3 regions of the Sorangium sp. So ce117 genome follow, and region 2 is predicted to be linked to each of the others. Evidence: predicted binding sites of a transcription regulator. Region 2 holds the regulator's gene; each other region holds the start of a gene.
What was found. The regulator HrcA, encoded in region 2, represses chaperone genes, less so after heat shock. The targets are predictions, from matches to a motif close to GNTAGCACTCNCCNNNGGNGAGTGCTANC.
Positions count from the first base shown of each region.

Region 1: the regulator HrcA is predicted to act here: its motif matches at 2,031-2,059, upstream of groES (co-chaperone GroES).
Region 3: the regulator HrcA is predicted to act here: its motif matches at 3,282-3,310, upstream of groES (co-chaperone GroES).

Region 1 covers NZ_CP150309.1:8,476,607-8,482,901, forward strand. Annotated here, with positions in the region: gene WMF46_RS31580 (response regulator transcription factor) at 1-257, opposite strand, end outside; gene WMF46_RS31585 (hypothetical protein) at 443-1,108, opposite strand; gene WMF46_RS31590 (hypothetical protein) at 1,108-1,713, opposite strand; gene groES (co-chaperone GroES) at 2,167-2,457, shown strand; gene groL (chaperonin GroEL) at 2,491-4,119, shown strand; gene WMF46_RS31605 (GNAT family N-acetyltransferase) at 4,248-4,781, shown strand; gene WMF46_RS31610 (TrmH family RNA methyltransferase) at 4,827-5,354, opposite strand; gene WMF46_RS31615 (PDZ domain-containing protein) at 5,370-6,209, opposite strand; gene asnS (asparagine--tRNA ligase) at 6,274-6,295, shown strand, end outside.
Region 2 covers NZ_CP150309.1:12,578-18,872, forward strand. Annotated here, with positions in the region: gene WMF46_RS00035 (Fur family transcriptional regulator) at 1-174, opposite strand, end outside; gene WMF46_RS00040 (hypothetical protein) at 273-1,334, opposite strand; gene WMF46_RS00045 (hypothetical protein) at 1,412-2,206, opposite strand; gene hrcA (heat-inducible transcriptional repressor HrcA) at 2,561-3,604, shown strand; gene WMF46_RS00055 (RluA family pseudouridine synthase) at 3,597-4,667, opposite strand; gene WMF46_RS00060 (response regulator transcription factor) at 4,856-5,719, shown strand; gene WMF46_RS00065 (ArnT family glycosyltransferase) at 5,974-6,295, shown strand, end outside.
Region 3 covers NZ_CP150309.1:4,024,046-4,030,340, forward strand. Annotated here, with positions in the region: gene WMF46_RS15065 (DNA adenine methylase) at 1-234, opposite strand, end outside; gene WMF46_RS15070 (hypothetical protein) at 791-1,762, shown strand; gene WMF46_RS15075 (NUDIX hydrolase) at 1,795-2,505, opposite strand; tRNA gene WMF46_RS15080 (tRNA-Glu) at 2,650-2,724, opposite strand; tRNA gene WMF46_RS15085 (tRNA-Gln) at 2,764-2,837, opposite strand; gene groES (co-chaperone GroES) at 3,429-3,725, shown strand; gene groL (chaperonin GroEL) at 3,794-5,482, shown strand; gene WMF46_RS15100 (Crp/Fnr family transcriptional regulator) at 5,685-6,295, shown strand, end outside.

The DNA of each region.
Region 1 (6,295 bases), 4.8 Mb from region 2:
TTCGCGAACGGCCGTCCGTCGGACGTGTCGCTCTTCAGCCGCTTGCAGATCTCCCAGCCGCTCATGCCGGGCATCATCACGTCCAGGATCACCAGATCCGGCTGGTGTTCACGCGCGAGCTCCCAGGCGCCATCGCCCTCGGAAGCCTCGATCACAAAGAACCCTAGGTTCCTCAGGTGACGCGCAACGAGGCTCAACATCGCCGGTTCGTCTTCGGCCACCAGCACACGGGGCGGCATCGTGCTCGCGGAAGGCATCGTGGATGCGGATGAGAGTACGTGCGCGCGAACCGGTCAAGAGAGAACGAGAGCGCGCGGCCGCGGCGAGCGCTCTTCGCCGTCGCCGCCCGTCGCCGCCCGTCGCCGCCCGTCGCCGCCCGTCGCCGCCCGTCGCCGCCCGCCGCCGCCCTCCCGAGCGACCCCGAGCGCCCGGGAGGACGCGCTCACGCGGCGCGCGCGAGGGCGATCTTTTCCGTCTGCCCCGCCGCATAGAAGCGTCGCAGCGCCGCCAGCAGCTCGGCATGACGCCCGTGGCGGGCAAACTCGGCCTCGAGTCGGCCCGCGAACCGCGCTGCCAGATCGTTCGCGATCCGGTAGCGATCGCCTGTCTCCGTGCCCGGGGGATCCATGAAGGTGACCCGCTCGAAGAGATGGGCGCGGATCCGCGCGGCGCGCTCGGGCTCGAAGCGCCCCGCCCCCGGTGGGGCCGCCTCGTGGCGGCGCCGGAGCGGCGGGCCTGGCGGCTCGACCTCGTCAGCCAGATCGCCATAAACAAGCAGCACGTATTTGTCGACCTCGGCCTGGAGCTCGAGCTCGAGCTGGGTCGCCGGCAGCTCCCTGCGGGCCCGCTCGGCCACATAGAGGAAGTGGCTCACGCCCTCGACGATCTGGCAGATCTCGTCGAACGTCCGCTCTCGCCCTCGCGTGATCGCCCGGCGGGGCAGGTGCAGCGCGATCTCGATATCCCCGTCGGCGTGCCGGATCAGCAGCGCTTCGCGTGCGCTGCCGTCCGTCAGCTGGATGAAATCGTCGACCGCCGGCGCGTCATCGAGCGCATAGGTGCGCGCCAGGTGCTCCTGGATCCGGGACGGGAAGGTCGCCCCCCGCATCAGTTGAGCCCGCCCGTACCACGGCTCGGCACGAGCCCTCGTGCCCCGAGCTCATCCGCGAGGCGGCTCGATCCCGTACGAACCCAGCGCTCGTACAGCCGGAGCACCGAGCGCTCGTCCCGAGCCCCCGACGCGAGCGTACCGTCGGCCACATCGTTCAGGACGCTCACGAACCGCTCGAATTTCTCGGCCATCTCCGAAAGAACATCGGGCCCCTGGCCGACGCGCGCATTGAGGCGCAGCATAGCGGCCGCATGGTGGTAGGCGGTCGACCCGACCCCGACCACGTAGCCGCGATCGACCCCCTTCAGCTCGATGTGGCCGCCGAAGAAACCGACCACGTAGAGGACGCTGTCTCCCAGGTTACGCAGCCGCTGGAAACGCTCGGCTCCGGAGGCTTCCAGCGCGTCGCGCAGAAGAAAGGTCAGGGGCTGGTTGAAGGCAGACTCGGCATGCTCGTCCGGGTGAGCAAAAGCACAGAGCAGACCGACGAGGTAACTCGACGCCGCCTCGGTGGCGGCGACGTTCCGAACTCGGAGCGCCTCGTCCACAACCTCCTGGAAATAGCGGGTCATGCTCGGGGAGAGAGAGATCGCTTGGCTCACAGCGGCACCTCACTTGTGCGGGTGCCCTGGATACCGACGTAACCCGGGCCACCGCGCGCTCAGGTCAACCAGACACGTCCTGGCGGCCTCCCTCGGGCTGGAGACCGTGAGGGCATCGCGTCACTGTGCTGCCGCAGCTTTGCCCTCATAAGCGTATTTTAGCCGAGAGGCTCCGCCGAGCCCAGCCTTGAGCGGCGCGCCTTCCCCTGCGATCTCCAGGACTTACAGCCACCTCTGCGACTGGCTGCCAGCGCGCAAAGTGCCGGCCTGGGGCCACTCTTGACACCCTCCAGGGGGTGGCTATCTTCCGCGCGCTCGCTAGCACTCGCCACAGGTGAGTGCTAGCAAAGTGCCCAGACTGCAATCGTAGGGGGCCTTCCGGCGCGCTCATTCGCGCCGGCTGGGTCTCGCCGTTCGTGGGACGCGGCGCTCGTCCCCGGAGGACTTGCAAAGATGAAGATTCGACCGCTCCAGGACCGCGTGATCGTTCAGCGCGTGAAGGAAGAAGAGAAGACCAAGGGAGGTCTCTACATTCCGGACACCGCGAAAGAGAAGCCGATCGAGGGGACCGTCGTCGCCGTCGGCAACGGCAAGGTCGCCGAGGACGGTACCGTGCGGAAGCTCGACGTCAAGGAGGGCGATCGCGTCCTCTTCGGCAAGTACTCGGGCACCGAGGTCAAGATCGACGGCGAGGAGCACCTCATCCTCCGCGAGGACGACATCCTCGGCGTGATCGAGAAGTGACGCGGGCGACAGAAGGAACTTAGGAGAGACACCATGGCAGCCAAGGAAATCATCTACAACGAGTCCGCCCGCAGCATGATCCTCGCGGGGGTCAACGCCCTCGCCGACGCGGTCAAGGTCACCCTCGGCCCGAAGGGGCGCAACGTCGTCATCGAGAAGAGCTTCGGCTCGCCGACGGTCACCAAGGACGGCGTCACGGTCGCCAAGGAGATCGAGCTCGAGAACCGCTTCGAGAACATGGGCGCCCAGATGGTCCGCGAGGTCGCCTCGAAGACGAGCGACATCGCCGGCGACGGGACGACCACCGCGACGGTGCTCGCCCAGGCGATCTACCGCGAGGGCTCCAAGCTCGTCGCGGCCGGGCACAACCCGATGGAGATCAAGCGCGGCATCGACAAGGCGGTCGAGGCGATCGTGGGGCACCTCCACAGCTCGGCCAAGCAGACCAAGGACGCGAAGGAGATCGCGCAGGTCGGCACGATCAGCGCGAACGGCGACGAGACGATCGGCAAGCTCCTCGCCGACGCGATGGAGAAGGTCGGCAAGGAGGGCGTGATCACGGTCGAGGAGGCCAAGAGCGCCGACACGACCCTCGACGTGGTCGAGGGCATGCAGTTCGACCGCGGCTACCTCTCGCCGTACTTCGTGACCGATCCCGAGGCCATGAAGGCGAACCTCGAGGACTGCTACATCCTCATCTCGGAGAAGAAGATCTCCAACATGAAGGACCTGCTCCCGGTGCTCGAGGCGATCGCCAAGAGCCAGAAGCAGCTCCTCATCATCGCCGAGGACGTCGAGGGCGAGGCGCTCGCGACCCTCGTCGTGAACAAGCTCCGCGGCACGCTGCACTGCGCGGCCGTCAAGGCGCCGGGCTTCGGTGATCGCCGCAAGGAGATGCTGAAGGACATCGCCACCCTGACGGACGGCCAGGTGATCGCGGAGGAGCTCGGCCTCAAGCTCGAGAACGTCACGATCAGCGATCTCGGCCGCGCCAAGACCGTCATCATCGACAAGGACAACACCACGATCGTCGGCGGCCAGGGCAAGAAGGACAAGATCAAGGCCCGGCAGCAGGAGATCCGCGCTCAGATCGAGAACACGACGAGCGACTACGACCGCGAGAAGCTCCAGGAGCGGCTCGCGAAGCTCGTGGGCGGCGTCGCGGTCGTCAAGGTCGGCGCTGCGACCGAGACGGAGATGAAGGAGAAGAAGGCCCGCGTCGAGGACGCGCTCCACGCGACCCGCGCGGCCGTCGAGGAGGGCATCGTCCCGGGCGGCGGCGTGGCGCTCATCCGCGCGCAGAGCTCGCTCGAGAAGCTCAAGGTCAACGACGAGCAGCGGTTCGGCGTGAACATCATCCGCCGCGCCATCGAGGAGCCCCTCCGCCAGATCTCGGCCAACGCCGGGGAAGAGGGCTCGATCGTCGTGCAGAAGGTGCGCGACGGCAAGGACTCGTACGGCTACAACGCCGCGTCGGGCGACTACGGCAACCTGCTCGAGATGGGCGTCATCGATCCGGTCAAGGTCGTCCGGTCGGCGCTCCAGAACGCGGCCAGCGTCGCCAGCCTGATGCTCACCACCGAGGCGCTCATCGCTGAGCGGCCGAAGGAGGAGAAGGCGGCGGCTGGTGGCGGCCACGCGGGCCACGGCCACGACTTCTGATCGCGACGCGCCGCGCTGACCGCTAAGCCCGGCGGGCGAGGGCCGGCTTCCTCCTCAGGAAGTCGGCCCTTCGCCATTTCGACTTCCGGCGGGCCGCGGCGCATGATCTGATCCGGCGCAGGTTCGCCATGAGCACCCTGACTACCGAGCGCCTGGCGCTCACCCCGGTCTCGCTGCCCCTGCTCGAGGCGGTCATCCGCGGAGATCGCGCCGAGGCCGAGGCCCTGTCCGGCGCGCGCTTCCCTGGCGCCTGGCCCGGGCGCGCGCTCGTCGAGCGCGCCTTCAGCTCGCCGCTCGACCGGCTGCGCGACGATCCAGAGGCGTTCCTGTGGGGCACGCGGCTGATGGTGACGCGCGGGCAGGAGGAGCGCGTCGTCGTCGGCAGCGTGGTGCTGAACGGCCGGCCCGACGCGACCGGCACGGTGGAGATCGGCTACGGCGTCGAGGGCAAGTCCCAGGGCCAAGGCTACGCGACGGAGGGGTCGCGCGCCGTCCTGCACTGGACGATGCAGCAGCCGGGCGTGAGGCGCGTCATCGCGACCACGCCGGCCTGGCACCGCGCGTCGCTCCGGGTGATCGAGAAGCTCGGGATGCGCCCTGCTGGAACGCTCGATCACGACCTCCTGGGCGAGCTCCTCGTCTTCGAGCGCTACCCCGAGTAGCGCCCCTCCGTCCACGGAGGGGGCCCGCGCGGCGGCGTGAGCCGCTCACCCTCCTGCGCCGCTCACGCCGCCGCGCGGGTCGCGCCGCCGGGCCCACTCGCACAGGGTCATGCCCGCCGCGATCGCCACGGGGTACGAGTGGTTGATCCCGTACATGGGGATCGCGATCACGTCCTCGCACGCGTCGAGCAGCGCCTGCGGCAGCCCGTCATCCTCGCTGCCGAAGAGGAACACGAGCCCGCGGGGGAACGGCGCCTCCCAGAGGGTGCGCCGCGCGTGATCGCGCTCCACGCCGATGAGCGGGCGGCCGCGCGCCGCTTCGAGGAAGCTCGCCTCGTCGGGGCACTCGACGATGGTCTCGTACTTCTGCATGCCCATCGAAGCGCGCTCGTAGTAGGGCTCGGTCCCGATCAGGAAGATCTCCCGCACCAGGAACGAGTGCGCGACGCGGATGATGGCGCCGATGTTGAACGGGTTCTTCGCGCGGCAGACGGCGATGGAGAAATCGTTCCGCAAGGGGGCGAGCTCTTCGCGGATCTCCCGGGTGGTGAGCCCGAAGGGCGGGATCTTCACGGCGCGCTGGCTCCCCTACTCGGCGGCGAAGCGATCGAACAGCGGATAGATGGGCCCCTCGTGGACCCTGATCCGCTCGGTCGTGCCCGTGGCGTGCTTGACCAGGAGCAGGAGCCCTGCGCGCGGCACGGCGTCGAGCGCGCCCCGGATCGCCGCGACGGACATGCGCCGCACTGGCTGCCCGGCGATCTCCAGCACCTCGTCGTCCTTGCGGAGCCCGGCGCGCTCAGCAGGCCCGCCCTCCATGGTCCGCGAGATGAATGCGGAGCCGGAATGCAGCTGGTACCAGAGGCCGAGGCCGAGCTTGGCGTGCGCCGGCTGGAACGCGAGCGTGAGCGAGCCGCCCGCGTCGAGCTCGACGTCGATCTCGCCTGCGGCTCGGTGCATATCGCTCGGACGGCCGATGTCGCGCACCCCGATCGGCTTGTCGATGAGCGGATCCGCTTCCCAGACCTCCACCCGGAGCCGGTCCTCGGGCAAGATCTCGAAGTTTCCGCTGGGTCCTTCGGGCCAGGTCGGCTCGAGCGTGTTCGCTTGCTCCGCCGTCCGAAAGATCTCCGCGCCGTTGACGAAGACGCGGACATAGGGGTCCGGGAGGTCGCCGGCGCCGGAATCCCAGGCGCGGCCGTCCCGAGTGCGCTCCGGGATTCTCGCCCGGACGACCCGCAGCCATCGGACGTTCTCGGGCGGCGGAGGATGCAGCTCCTGATCTGAAGCAGGCTCGTGCAGGCGGGTCGAAAGCTCGGGATAGAGCGCCGAGCAGCCGCCCGCGGCGAGCGGCGTGCCACCTGCAGCGAGCAGCAGGATGAACGCGGGCAAGCAGAGCGATAGCGCGCGATGCCGTTGGAGGACCAAGATGGCGCCATTTTTGGCCGGAGCCGGCGTCAGCCGCAACTAAACCGTGCTATTTCGGGCGCCCATGCAGGATCAGCCCGTCATTG
Region 2 (6,295 bases):
CTCGATGGTCATGTGCGGGGCGCCGGAGAAGAACGTGTCGACGATCAGCCGGCGCTGCGCCGTCGATCTCAGCCCCTTCTTCGCCATGTACGCCTGGAGGCGAGCGCGGAGCCGGTCGAGGGCAAGTTGGTCCACGTGGCTGGCGCTGCTCCCCTCTCTCTCCATGACGGCCATGGCAAGTTTATCCCGTTCGCGGCGAACCGCGTCAAGGCCGGTGACCGAGCCCACGTGGCGCGACCTCGCCGATGCTGCCTGTGCTCCGCTCGTCGGCGCTACTCGCCGACCTGCGCCATGTAGCTGATCTGAGCCGCCGAACCCCCGAGGGGGCTGAGCAGCGTGATGGGAGGCGCGACCAGGCCGGCCGCCGCCGTGTTGTCGATGACGACGTAGTAGAGGCCCGGGCGCAGCGCGTAGCGGCGGGTCTCGATGATCCCGGGCTGGAGAGGGCCGCCTGCCTGCACCGGGCCTGGCGGGGGGCCGAGCGGCTTGCCGGTCTGGTACGCCTCGCGCCACGCGTCGCCGGTGGGCTTGTCGACGATCATGAGGTCCACGGGCGCGCCCTGCGCGCTGACCTTGAGGTAGAGCGCCTGGTCCGAGTCGGCGACCTCGAACGGCCCGAGGTAGTCGCGCTGGTTCGCGTACACCTCGACGGTCTCGTTCGCGAACGTGTACCGCTCCTCGTCCTCCGCCTCGAACGGGTGGTGAGGTCGCTGGGGCGGCATGAGGATGCCCAGCGTGAAGTCCTTCCCGGTCTCCTCGTTGTAGAGGACGGTGAACCCGCGGGTCAGCTCGCCAGCGACGATCTGGTTGCCGAGCAGGTTGGCGAGCCCTCCGAACGGCGGGACGTTGGCCATCACGTCGATGACCGGGTTCTCGACGTAGCCCAGCTGGAAGCTGGGGCCTTGCACGATCCGGTTCAGCCGTCCCCACACGTAGACGTTATCGTCCGCGAGCTGGAAGTCGGGCCGGTACTCGACGGACGTCGTGAGCGAGAAGCCCACCCGCTTGGCCGGCTGCATGTAGCCGTAGCCGGTGCCGGCGATGTGGACCGTGATCGTCTGGGCCGCGTCGTTGACGTCGTACGAGCACTGCATCGGGAAGAACCGTCCCATGGACGCCGATCTGTCCTGCAGGCGCAGCGAGACCCCGCTCTTCAGCATCTCGGGGCAGATCTTGCTGGCGCCGAAGTTCGAGAACAGGAACCAGCGGAGGGCGGGGCTCGCGTTCACGGGACCGCTGACGCACGGGCAGCCGACGAACGTGAACGACAGCGCGACGGCGGCGAGCGCCAGCGCGGCGGACGCGCGGGAGAGCGGGGGTCTTCGTGCGGGCACGCGGGCTAACATAGCGGGTCGACCTCGAAGGGAGAGCGGGTTTGCGCGCGGGAGGACGGAGGACGGCCCCTCCCGGATCAGCGCACGAGATGCCATTGGACGCCGGGGGTCACCTCGAGATGCAGGTGATTTTTGTGCGCCCGGTCGTAGTTGGGCGTGAGGATCGACGTGAAGATGTGCTGGTCCACGGCCTCGCACACGATGGATCGCAGCTCTCGCGCCGCCGCGTCCGCTGGAGGGCCGCCGACCGCCCCCTTGCCGGCCCCGCGGGGCCGCCCGGTCGGGCCGGCGCTTTCGCCGCAGACCGGCGCGCCGCGCCTGCCGACGAAGTCGCGCTCCACCTCGATCCAGTCCTCCGCGAACCCGCCGCCGACGCGCTCCTTGACGAACCTGTAGGGGTCGATCGCGAGCCCGCCGGGGTGCCTCGTGGCGAGCCTGCCCTCGGGCCACATCCTGGCCGGAGGCCGCCAGGCCGAGAACATCAGCACCTCGTCGATGTCGTGCGCGCGGAGGATCCGGCTGAAGTCCGAGAGCGCCAGCGCGAGGCGGCAGTCGAAGACGTCGTGCGGGTTTCCCGCGCGTTGATGGGCCGGCAGCGCCGTCCGGTAGAGGACCCCGCCGACCCCCTGCATCAGCCGCACCGGAGCGAGCACCCCCGGCGCGCGCTGCACCGGCTGGAACGCGATCTTCCGCTGCGTGAGCGCCGCACGGCATTGCTCCGCGCTCATCGCCGCGTAGCGCGCCGACGGGTGCTTCGCCCAGTCCTGGTGGTACCTGACCTTCGGCTTGCCCTGCGCGCTCGGCGCGACGGCGAGGGGGCCGAGCGCGAGGGCGAGCGCGCAGGCAGCGGCGGCATGGCGTGCGGGCGGCATCGTTGCGGTACATCCCTCGTGCGAAGCAAGGCAGGCCGACCCTCTCGGGGGGGCAAGTGACTACGACCACGACCACGACCACGTGGCCGAGTGGCCGGCCGCGCCGCCATCCGGTGGAGCGGGGCCCCCCGTGCGCGGGGTGGCTGGCTAGCGGCTACTGCCCGATCCTACCGCGACATTTGACCGGGCCGCGCGATCCCCTCAAAATGGGTCGCATGCGCGTCCGTGGGTCAAGCGCCCGCACGCGCAGCTTGACGTACGGAAGCGAAGGTCCGGCCCGCATGGCTTCCCGGTCCGGGCGGTCCCTGGTCCAGGTAGCCACCGCGCCGCGCTTGTGCGCTGCATGCAACTGACATGGGTGATCTTTCCAACCGAGCTCGAAAGATCCTGTTCGCCGCGGTCACCGAGTTCATCGCAACGGGCGACCCAGTTGGCAGCAGGACGCTTGCCCGGAAATACGGGCTGGATCTCTCGGCCGCTTCGATCCGCAACGTGCTCGCCGACCTCGAGGAGGCGGGGTACCTCCACCAGCCGCACACCTCTGCCGGGCGGATCCCGACCGATCGCGCGCTCCGGCTGTTCATCGACGCGCTCGTCGAGCTCCGGTCGCTGTCCCCCGAGCAGCAGGCCGAGCTGAGCGCGAGGTTCACCGAGATCTACGCGGGGGCGAACGATCCGCTCCGCGAGACCGGGCGCTACCTCTCGGAGCTGTCCGGCGCCGCGGCCGTCGTCGCGGCGCCGCGGGCGGAGCTCCGCGCCCTCGCCCAGCTGCGCTTCATCCCGACCAAGCCCGGGCAGCTGCTCGCGGTGCTCGTCTTCGCCGACGGCTCGGTCGCGAACCGCTTCATCTCGGCCGACGAGGCGATCAACGAGGGCGAGCTCACCCGGATCCACAACCTGCTCACCGACGTCATCGAGGGGCGCACGCTGGGCGAGATCCGGGACCTGTTCGCCCGCCGCCTCGCCGACGAGCGCCTCCAGATCGACGCGCTGAGGCGCCGCGCCTTCGAGCTCGGCAGCAAGGCGACGGCCGACGTGACCCGGCGGAGCGAGGTCGTCATCGAGGGGCAGAACCGCCTGATCGATCTGCCTGAGTACGCCGACGTCGACCGGCTCAAGAAGCTGATGAAGGCGCTCGAGGAGCGCGAGGAGCTCGTCGATCTGCTCGACCGGACGCTCGCCGCCGGCGCGGGTGAGGTCACCGTGTTCGTCGGCAGCGAGGCGGGCGACCTTGGCGGAGGCCAGCTCAGCCTCGTCGCCGCGCCGTACATGGAGAACGGCCGCGTCGCCGGGACCGTGGGCGTGCTCGGCCCGACGCGGATGGACTACGCGAAGGTCATGCCGCTGGTCGACGCCACGGCCGCGGCGATGACCGAGGTCCGCGGCAAGGTCAAGTAGCGCCCTTCCGCTGCGGCGCGCGGAGCCGCTCGAGCACGTCGTCGAAGTCCGGGGGCGGCGGCGTCTGGAAGCGCATCGGCCGATCGTCGGCCGGGTGGTTGAAGCCGAGCTCGGCCGCGTGGAGCATCAGCCGCGCGGCCGGGATCCTCGTCCCGCGGTAGTCCCGCACGTAGACGGTCTCGCCGACGAGCGGGTGCCCGGCCTCCGCGAGGTGGATGCGGATCTGGTGCGTGCGTCCCGTCTCGAGCCGGCACGCGACGAGCGTCACGCCCCCGGCGCCGGCTCCCTCCTGCGGCCCTCGGAGCACCTCGATCGGCTCCACGTGCGTCACCGCGAGCTGCCCCTCGCGCCGCCCGTCTCGCGCCGAGCCGCGCAGCCCGTCGCCCCGATCCTCGACGAGGTAGCTGCGGTAGGTGCCGCGCGGGACGGCGCCGTGCGCGAGCGCCAGGTACTGCCGGTGCATCGCGCGGACGCGGAGCTGCTGCGCGAGGTGCTTCTTCGCGGCGAGCGTCCGCGCGAAGACCAGCAGCCCGCTCGTCCCCTTGTCGAGGCGCTGCACCACGCCGAGCGGCGCGCGCCCGCGCAGGCGGTCGCGCCTGGCCAGCACCTCGCGCACCAGCGCGTCGAGGGTCGCGGCCTGCTCCGCGGGGGCCTCGTCGCCGTACGGGATGGTGCTCACCCCGGCGGGCTTGTTCACCACGACGACGCTCGCGTCCGCGTAGACCACGAGCTCGCCCTCGAGCTTGCGCCGCCGCACCGTCTCGGGCCTCGGCGCGTGCAGGCGGATCTCGAGCAGCTCCCCGCCGAGCACCCGCCGACGGGCGCTCGTCGCCACCGCGCTCCCGACCAGCACCTTGCCGGTCTCGATCAACCGGCGCGCGTCGGACCACGACACCTCGGCCAGCGCACGGACGGCCCCGTCCAGCGGGCGCCGATCCAGCTCGGCGGGCACCGTCCAGCGGCCATCCTGCGGAGGTCGTACCTGGGCGGCCGGGTGGACGCCGGTCGTTTCGGCGGCTTTGTCTTCGTGGCTCGGCGGAGTGGCGGGTCGGAGCGGACGCATGTAGAGCTCATCGGGGCGCCTCGGCTCCGCCCACCAGCGTGGGACCGGGCTCTACCGGCGCGGAAAAACGCCCATCCGCGGGGCCCGCGGGGGCGAAATACACCGCGAATGTTGACACATCGCGCGACGGGAGCCGAAGATATCCAGAGCCGTCGCCGCTTTCTCGCCATCTGAGAGGAGACCCGTTCGTGGCCAGCACCCTTCTCGCCGTAGACGACAGCGTGACCATGCGCAAAGTGCTCGAAATCACCTTTGCGGGTCAGGATTTCCGCGTCGTGACGGCGAGCAGCGCCGACGCTGCGCTGCAGAAGCTCAAGAGCGATAAACCCGACCTGGTGATCGCCGACGTCACGCTCGAGCCGAAGAACGGCTACGAGCTGTGCAAGGCGATCAAACAGGCCTCACCGGCGACGCCCGTCCTGATCCTGTCGTCCAAGCAGAACCCGTTCGACCCCGCGAAGGGATCGGGCGCGCAAGCGGACGATCACATGGACAAGCCGTTCGACACCCAGCAGATGATCGACAAGGTCAAGAAGCTGCTGGCGTCGCGCGGCGAAGCGAAGCCCGCCGCCGCAGCGGCCCCTGCCGCCGCGGCGCCTGCGCCCGCGCGCTCTCCTGCGGCGCAGCCCGCGGCCGCCGCGCAGCCCGCGGCCGCCGCGCAGCAGGCGGCAGCGAGCCCGCTCCAGCGCGCGAAGACCCTCATCTACACGCCCAACGCGCCGGCCACGAGCGCTGCGCCGGCCCAGGCCTCCGTCAAGACGGCGCCAGGCGGCTCGGCGAACGTGCCGGTCACGACGACGATGGCCTTCTCGCCGACGCCGGTGTCCGGCGTGCCGAAGACCGCGACGGGGCCTGCCGCCGTCGCCGCGACCGCCTCCGCGCAGGTCAACGGCCAGATGGCGAGCAAGCTCGAGGGCCTCGGCCTCACCTCCGAGCAGGTGGAGGCCGTGATGGCGCTGTCCCGCGACATCGTGGAGCGCGTCGTGTGGGAGGTCGTGCCGGTGCTCGCCGAGACGATCATCAAGGAAGAGATCGCGCGCCTGACGAAGTAGGCGCCCGCCGCGGCCGCTGCCTGGCCGTGGGTGTCGACCCGCCCCTGCTCCTGTCGCGCCGGCCAGGCACGCGAACGGGGCGGGGCGCCTTCCTGGGCGCGTGAGGCCCACCGATCCATCTACGGTACAGCGCGCGTCGCTCGCGGGGGCGCGCGCGGTCGGGATCGCAGCGCGGGCGCATGCGACCGCTGCTTTGCCCGGCGACCTGGAGTTGCTACGCCAGGGCCGCGCCTCGTTCCGCGGTTGGCGCAGCCATGAACGACACACACGACAAACGCAGCGGTGCGCCCGCGGACGCCCGCGACGGGACGGCCGCGGGCGATCTGGAGAGCCCCAGCGCACCTGAGCCGCGCGCGCCTTCCGCTGGCGACGGGTCGGCAGAGAGCGACGGCAGGGGCGGGATGGCCGAGGCCACGGCCGACGCCGAGGAGGCTCGCCTCGTGCCGCAGGGCAACCCGCTCCGCTGGCGTGGCGCTGCCGTGTCCGCCGCGGGTGCCCTCCTCACGTTCGTCGTGATGGCGCTCGCGCCTCAGCTGCGCTGGGGTGTCCCGATCGGCGCGCTCGGCGTCGCCATCG
Region 3 (6,295 bases), 4.0 Mb from region 2:
CCGGTAGCAGTCGATGAGCTCGGCGTTGACGTCCGTCAGCGCCGCGCGCTTCGGCTGCAGGCAGAAGAAGAGCGCGGCCCCCCCCATGAAGGGCTCGAAGTAGCGCCCGTAGGACGCGGGGAGGAGCGGCTGGAACTGGCGGAGCAGCTGGCCCTTGCCGCCCGCCCATTTGAGGAACGGGCGTGGCGTCACGGGCGCGTCGTCGTCGGGGTCGGTGACAAGGGCGGTGGTCATCGCGCAATACTGGACGCCAACCTACCAGGGCGCGCGATCGTCCTCAACCGCCGAAGGCCGCCGTGAGCGAGCGCGCTCGTCCGACGCGTCCGACGCGCCTCGCCGGTCCGCCCCCGACGCGCGGGTGCCCGGGGCCATGGGTCTCTCCAGGCTAGGTCTTTCTATGTCCATGCCGCGGCCCCGTCGGGCGGCGACGTGCCTTGAGGTCGACAGCGGATGTTGGCCTGATTCATCAGCAATTCCGATTGCTTGTAAGCATGCATGAGCGTGCGTGTCCCGGCTGGAGCGCTGCCCGGATCATGGCATGTCGCCGCTTGCGCGATCGCCGAGCAGGGATAAGTTGAAGTCTCGACACGCGGGCTGAACAGCCGCTGGTGGAGCGGAGCTCTCCCGCATTCGCGCACCGCCGCGTCAGGCCATCTCGCCGGTGGACCTGCGCGGCGCGGCAGGGGCTCGCTCGGGCGCTGGGCGCGGGCGTCCCGCGCCGGGTGGCGGCTCCTCGAGGGGCCGCCATTCGTGGCAGCCGCCGTTGCTTCTCGACAGGAGGGATGCCGCCATGATGCTTGCCTTCGACCTCGATCGCGACGACGCCCCGCAGCAGCGCGGCCCCGGTCCTGCGGACGGACCGGGTTGTTTCGGTGAAGCCGCGGACTACCGTGCTCAGCGGATCCTGTACGCCGCCCGCGACTGGATCGGCGAGCAGGACGGCATCACCACCGACGGCCGCTCCCTGATCCTGCTGCACGCCCAGCGGACGCCGCCGGAGCGGCGCGAGGCGCTCGTGCGCTGCTTCGAGCGCGTGATCCTGCACGCCCCCCGGCCGGAGCTCGCCGCGCTCTCGGCGTCGCTGCGCCAGGCGGGGCTCTCCGTGGACGAGGACCTCTCGGTGATGGGCGCCCCGGCCGGCGAGGTGCGCGCCGCCGTGCAGGGGCTCAGCCGGTTTCGCACATTCCCGCCGGGCCTGCGCCTGTCCAGGGTGTCGCCGGACGACGACGATGCGTCGATCCGCGCGATCCAGGAGCTTCAGGCCGAGAGCGGCCACGCGCCGCTCCCGGGGTGGTACCTGCGCGGCGGCGAGGGGCGCTCCTTGACGCTCGCGCTGCGCGATGGCGCGGGGGCGCTGATCGGCTGCGCCACCCTGTGCGTCATGACGCGGCCACAGCCTGCCGAGATCGGCGGGCGCGAGGCGCTCGCCCAGCTCGGGCTGCTGGGCGCCCCGCCGCTCTGGATCTCCGACGTGGGCGAGGCGCCCTCGTGGACGGCCATGCCGATCTGCACCTCGCTGCGCGAGGACCACCGCGGGCGGGGGCTCGGGGCCCCCCTGCAGGCGGCGGCGCTCCGGGAAGGGCACGATCGCTTCGGGATCCGGTGGTTCTACGCGCTCGTCAGGGCCGGCGACGAGATCGCCAAGCGCATGAACGCGCGTTGCGGGCTCGCCCCGCACCGTGCCGAGGGGTTCCTCGTCGCGTCGGCGGTGCCCCCCGAGAAGCCCCGGCGGCCGGCGGACGGGCGCCGCGGCTCAGGCTGACAGCACGGGCGCGAGGAGAAAGCGCCGCCGTCCTAGCCGAGGAGCCATGGGGCCGGCGCCTCGCCCGCGAGGCGCCGGCGGATCGTGTCGAGCGCGCGCTCGAAGTAGCCGTCGCGCGCGACAACGAACTCATCGAGCCGCACGTCGCGCGGCTCGACCTTCACGGCGCCCGCGGCGTCCGGCGGCCGCCGCACGAGGCCGCTCGCGCGGGGCACCTCGCCTCGGACGAGGCGCAGCGCCGCGCCGAGCGGGAGCGACAGCAGCGCGGTCACCTCGCGCGGATCGGGACGCAGCTCCTCGAGCGCGCGGCGGGTCGTCGCGAGCAGCACGTCCTGCAGCTCGCGATCGACGATGCCCGGCGCGTGATCGTCCTGGCTGCGGCGCGTGCCGAGCCGGACAACGTCGCGCGGCGAGAGCGGCAGGCCGATCTCCTCCTCCGCCTCGCGCAGCGCCCCCTCGAGATCCTCTCCGGCGCGGTAGTGCCCCGACACGGCGACCTCGAGCGCGCCGGGCCAGGTGTCCTTCTCGGGGCTGCGCTGCTGGAAGAGCACCCAGGGCTCCGCGGCGCTCCGGCCGCTGTCCGGCTCCAGGCCATCGGGCCCCCGCTCGAGGAGCACCCACACGTGAACGCTCCGGTGCCAGTCGCCGTCGCGGTGAACGAGCCTGCGCGCCTTGCGCACGCCGAGCGGCCGGCCGTTGTCATCGAGGAGGTCGAAGAGCTCCTCTTCGTCCTGCGCCGCCATGCGCCACAGGGTAGCGCAACGTGAACGGAGCAGGACGTCTTCGCTGATCTGCGTGCTCGCTCGTCCGATGACGCTGTGCTCCGTGCCGTGCCCGACGCACGACATCAGACGGAAGCAGCAGGAAACGAGGCGAGAGGGGTGAAGTGGCGATCCCAGCGGGAATCGAACCCGCGTTACCGGCGTGAGAGGCCGATGTCCTAACCGCTAGACGATGGGACCTTGTTCTGTGGAGAAGACCGACAGCAGAGCTGAGCGGTCTGGCTGGGGGACAAGGATTCGAACCTTGATAGCAAGAGCCAGAATCTTGCGTCCTGCCGTTAGACGATCCCCCAAGGGGTCAGCGCCGTGTTCATCAGCGCCACGGGCCGCGGAATCTACTCGGGCTGCCTGGATTGTCAAGCGATCGAAATCGGACCCGCCGAAGAAAAATGCTCACCGCCAAAAATCGCCCAATTCTCGCGTGTTTCGAGCGACTCGGGCATCGAGCAAGCCCTTCCCCCTGCTCGGCTCGTCGCTCAACCCGCTCCGCCCTCGTTGTATGCCGTCCGTTGTCGTCGCGCTGATGTCATCGCGCTCTCGCCACGATCCGTTCATGCTGTCTTCGTACTGTCGGTGGCTCGTCCCTGGGGAGGCTCCGCGATGTCGCAACCGCGCCCTCGCCGTCGCTTCTCCAGACATCTCGGCTTCGCCGCCCTGGACTTTCGGCCCCGGAAAAGTCGCGGCTCCCTGCTGCGTGCCCTTGACGCGCCGGGTGACTGATTTACTTTCGGCCGCGGTTTAGCCACCGGCCTAGGAGAGTGCCAAGACACTGCGATGTCGGGCACTTAGCTCTCGTCGCGCGGGCGCATCGCCCCAGCGGGGGGGCGAACGGGACCTCCGGCGAGCCGATGGTCAGTCAACAAGCCGAGGACGAGGGAGCCAGCATGAAAATCAGGCCGCTGCAGGATCGGATTGTCGTCAAGCGCGTCGAGAGCGAGACGAAGACCAAGGGGGGCATCATCATCCCCGACGCCGCGAAGGAGAAGCCGATCGAGGGGCGCGTCGTCGCGGTGGGGAACGGCAAGGTCCTGAAGGACGGCAAGGTTCGCCCGCTCGATGTGAAGGTCGGGGACAAGGTGCTGTTCGGCAAGTACAGCGGCACCGAGGTGAAGCTCGACGGCGAGGAGCACGTGCTCATCCGCGAGGACGACGTGCTCGCCGTGACCGAGTCCGCCTCGTGAACCAGGTCTGAGGCAACCGAACGCAAGCGTTAGTACACGCGGCCGCGCGGCCGCGAGGGGATTGAGAGATGGCTGCGAAGCAGATCGTTTTTAGCCGCGGCGCCCGCGCCGCGATCCTCAAGGGCGTGAACACGCTCGCCGATGCGGTCAAGGTGACCCTCGGGCCGAAGGGGCGGAACGTCGTCATCGAGAAGAGCTGGGGCTCCCCGGTGGTGACGAAGGACGGCGTCACGGTCGCCAAGGAGGTCGAGCTCGCCGGCAAGCTCGAGAACATGGGCGCCCAGATGGTGCGCGAGGTCGCCTCGAAGACCAGCGACAAGGCCGGCGACGGCACGACGACGGCGACGGTGCTGGCGCAGGCGCTCTTCGGCGAGGGCCTCAAGCTCGTCGAGGCCGGCCACAACCCGATGGATCTGAAGCGCGGCATCGACGCGGCGGTCGCGAAGGTCATCGAGGCGGTGCAGAAGGCCGCCAAGCCGACCAAGGACAAGGACCAGATCGCCCAGGTCGCCACGGTCAGCGCCAACGGCGACAAGGAGATCGGCCAGATCCTCGCCGACGCCATGGAGAAGGTCGGCAAGGAGGGCGTGATCACGGTCGAGGAGAACAAGCGCATGACGACGGAGCTCGAGACCGTCGACGGCATGCAGTTCGACCGCGGCTACCTCTCGCCCTACTTCGTGACCGACCCCGAGAAGATGACCGCGGTGCTCACGAACCCGCTCATCCTCGTGCACGAGAAGAAGATCTCGGCCATGGCCGACCTCCTGCCGCTGCTCGAGCAGGTGGTGAAGCAGGGGCGCGAGCTGCTCATCCTCTCCGAGGACATCGAGGGTGAGGCGCTCGCCACGCTCGTCGTGAACAAGCTGCGCGGCACGATCAAGGTCGCCGCCGTGAAGGCGCCCGGCTTCGGCGATCGCCGCAAGGACATGCTGAAGGACATCGCGATCCTCACGGGCGCGACGCCGTTCATGGAGGACCTCGGCCAGAAGCTCGAGAGCGCCACGGTGCGCGACCTCGGGACGGCCAAGCGGGTCGAGATCGACAAGGACAACACCGTCATCGTCGACGGCCAGGGCGACAAGACCGCCATCAAGGGCCGCATCGAGGCCATCCGCAAGCAGATCGCGGACACGACGAGCGACTACGATCGCGAGAAGCTCCAGGAGCGGCTCGCGAAGCTCGCCGGCGGCGTCGCGGTGGTGAAGGTCGGCGCGGCGACCGAGGTCGAGATGAAGGAGAAGAAGGCGCGCGTCGAGGACGCGCTGCACGCGACCCGCGCGGCCGTCGAAGAAGGCATCGTGGTCGGCGGCGGCGTGGCCCTCTTCCGGGCGGCCGCCTCGCTGGAGTCGCTCAAGTTCAACGACGAGCGCGACGTCGGCGTGCGGCTCGTCCGCCGCGCCGTCGAGGCGCCGCTCCGCCAGATCGCCCAGAACGCGGGGGTCGACGGGACGGTGGTCGCGGAGAAGGTCCGGACGGGCGCGCCGACGTTCGGCTACAACGCCGCGACCGACTCGTACGAGGACCTGCTCGCCGGCGGCGTCATCGATCCGGCCAAGGTCGTGCGGCACGCGCTCTCCAACGCGGCCAGCGTCGCCGCGCTGATGCTCACGACCGAGGCCCTCGTCGCCGAGAAGCCCAAGAAGGAGAAGGCCGCGGGCGGCGGGGCTCCCGGCGGCATGGGGGGTATGGGCGGCATGGGGGGTATGGGCGGCATGGGCGGCATGGGCGGCATGGGCGACTTCGACATGGGTTGATCGCCTGTCCGCGCCGCTCTCGGGCTGCCGCCGCCTCCGCGCGGCGCCGGCCCGCCGGGCGCGCTGCCCCGACGAAGCGGGCCGAGGGGCCCTCCAAAGCATGCTGGCTTGGGGGGCCCCTCGCGTTTTGTGTTTTGTGAGCGCCAGCGCTCTTGCCCGGGTTTTTGACCCGCGGTCACGTGGGGCGCTAGACTCCCGGGCAATGTCGGAGTCGTCGTTCGCCCGCTATGGCCGCGAGTACGTGCCGGGCGACGTGCTCTTTCGTGAGGGTGACTCCGGCGACGTCATGTTCGTCATCCAGTCGGGCGCCGTGCGGATCACGAAGTCGGTCGTCGGCGAGGACAAGGTGCTCGCGGTGCTCGGGCCCGGCGAGTTCGTCGGCGAGATGGCGATCTTGAACGGCAAGCCCCGGAACGCGACGGCCACCGTGAGCGAGCCGTCCCGCTGCCTCGTGATCGACGCGCGGAAGCTGGAGGTCATGCTGCAGCGCGACGTCGAGATAGCGCTCCGTCTCCTCAAGAAGCTGGCGAAGCGGCTCGACGCGGCGAACTCGCTCGTCGAGATCCTCATGCACCGTGACCCGAAGGCGCGCGTGATGCTCGCGCTCGCGCGCCACGCCGAGGCCTTCGGGGAGGAGACGCCTGAAGGCATACGCGTCCGCTCCTCTCCCGAGGACATCGCGCGCGAGGTCGACGTCGAGCAAGAGACGGTGGACGAGGTGATGAAGCGGCTCCGCCGGCTGAAGCTCCTCTCGTACGGGCCGCCTGGACCCGCGGCGATCATGGTGACCGACATGCGCAGGTTCAGGGATTT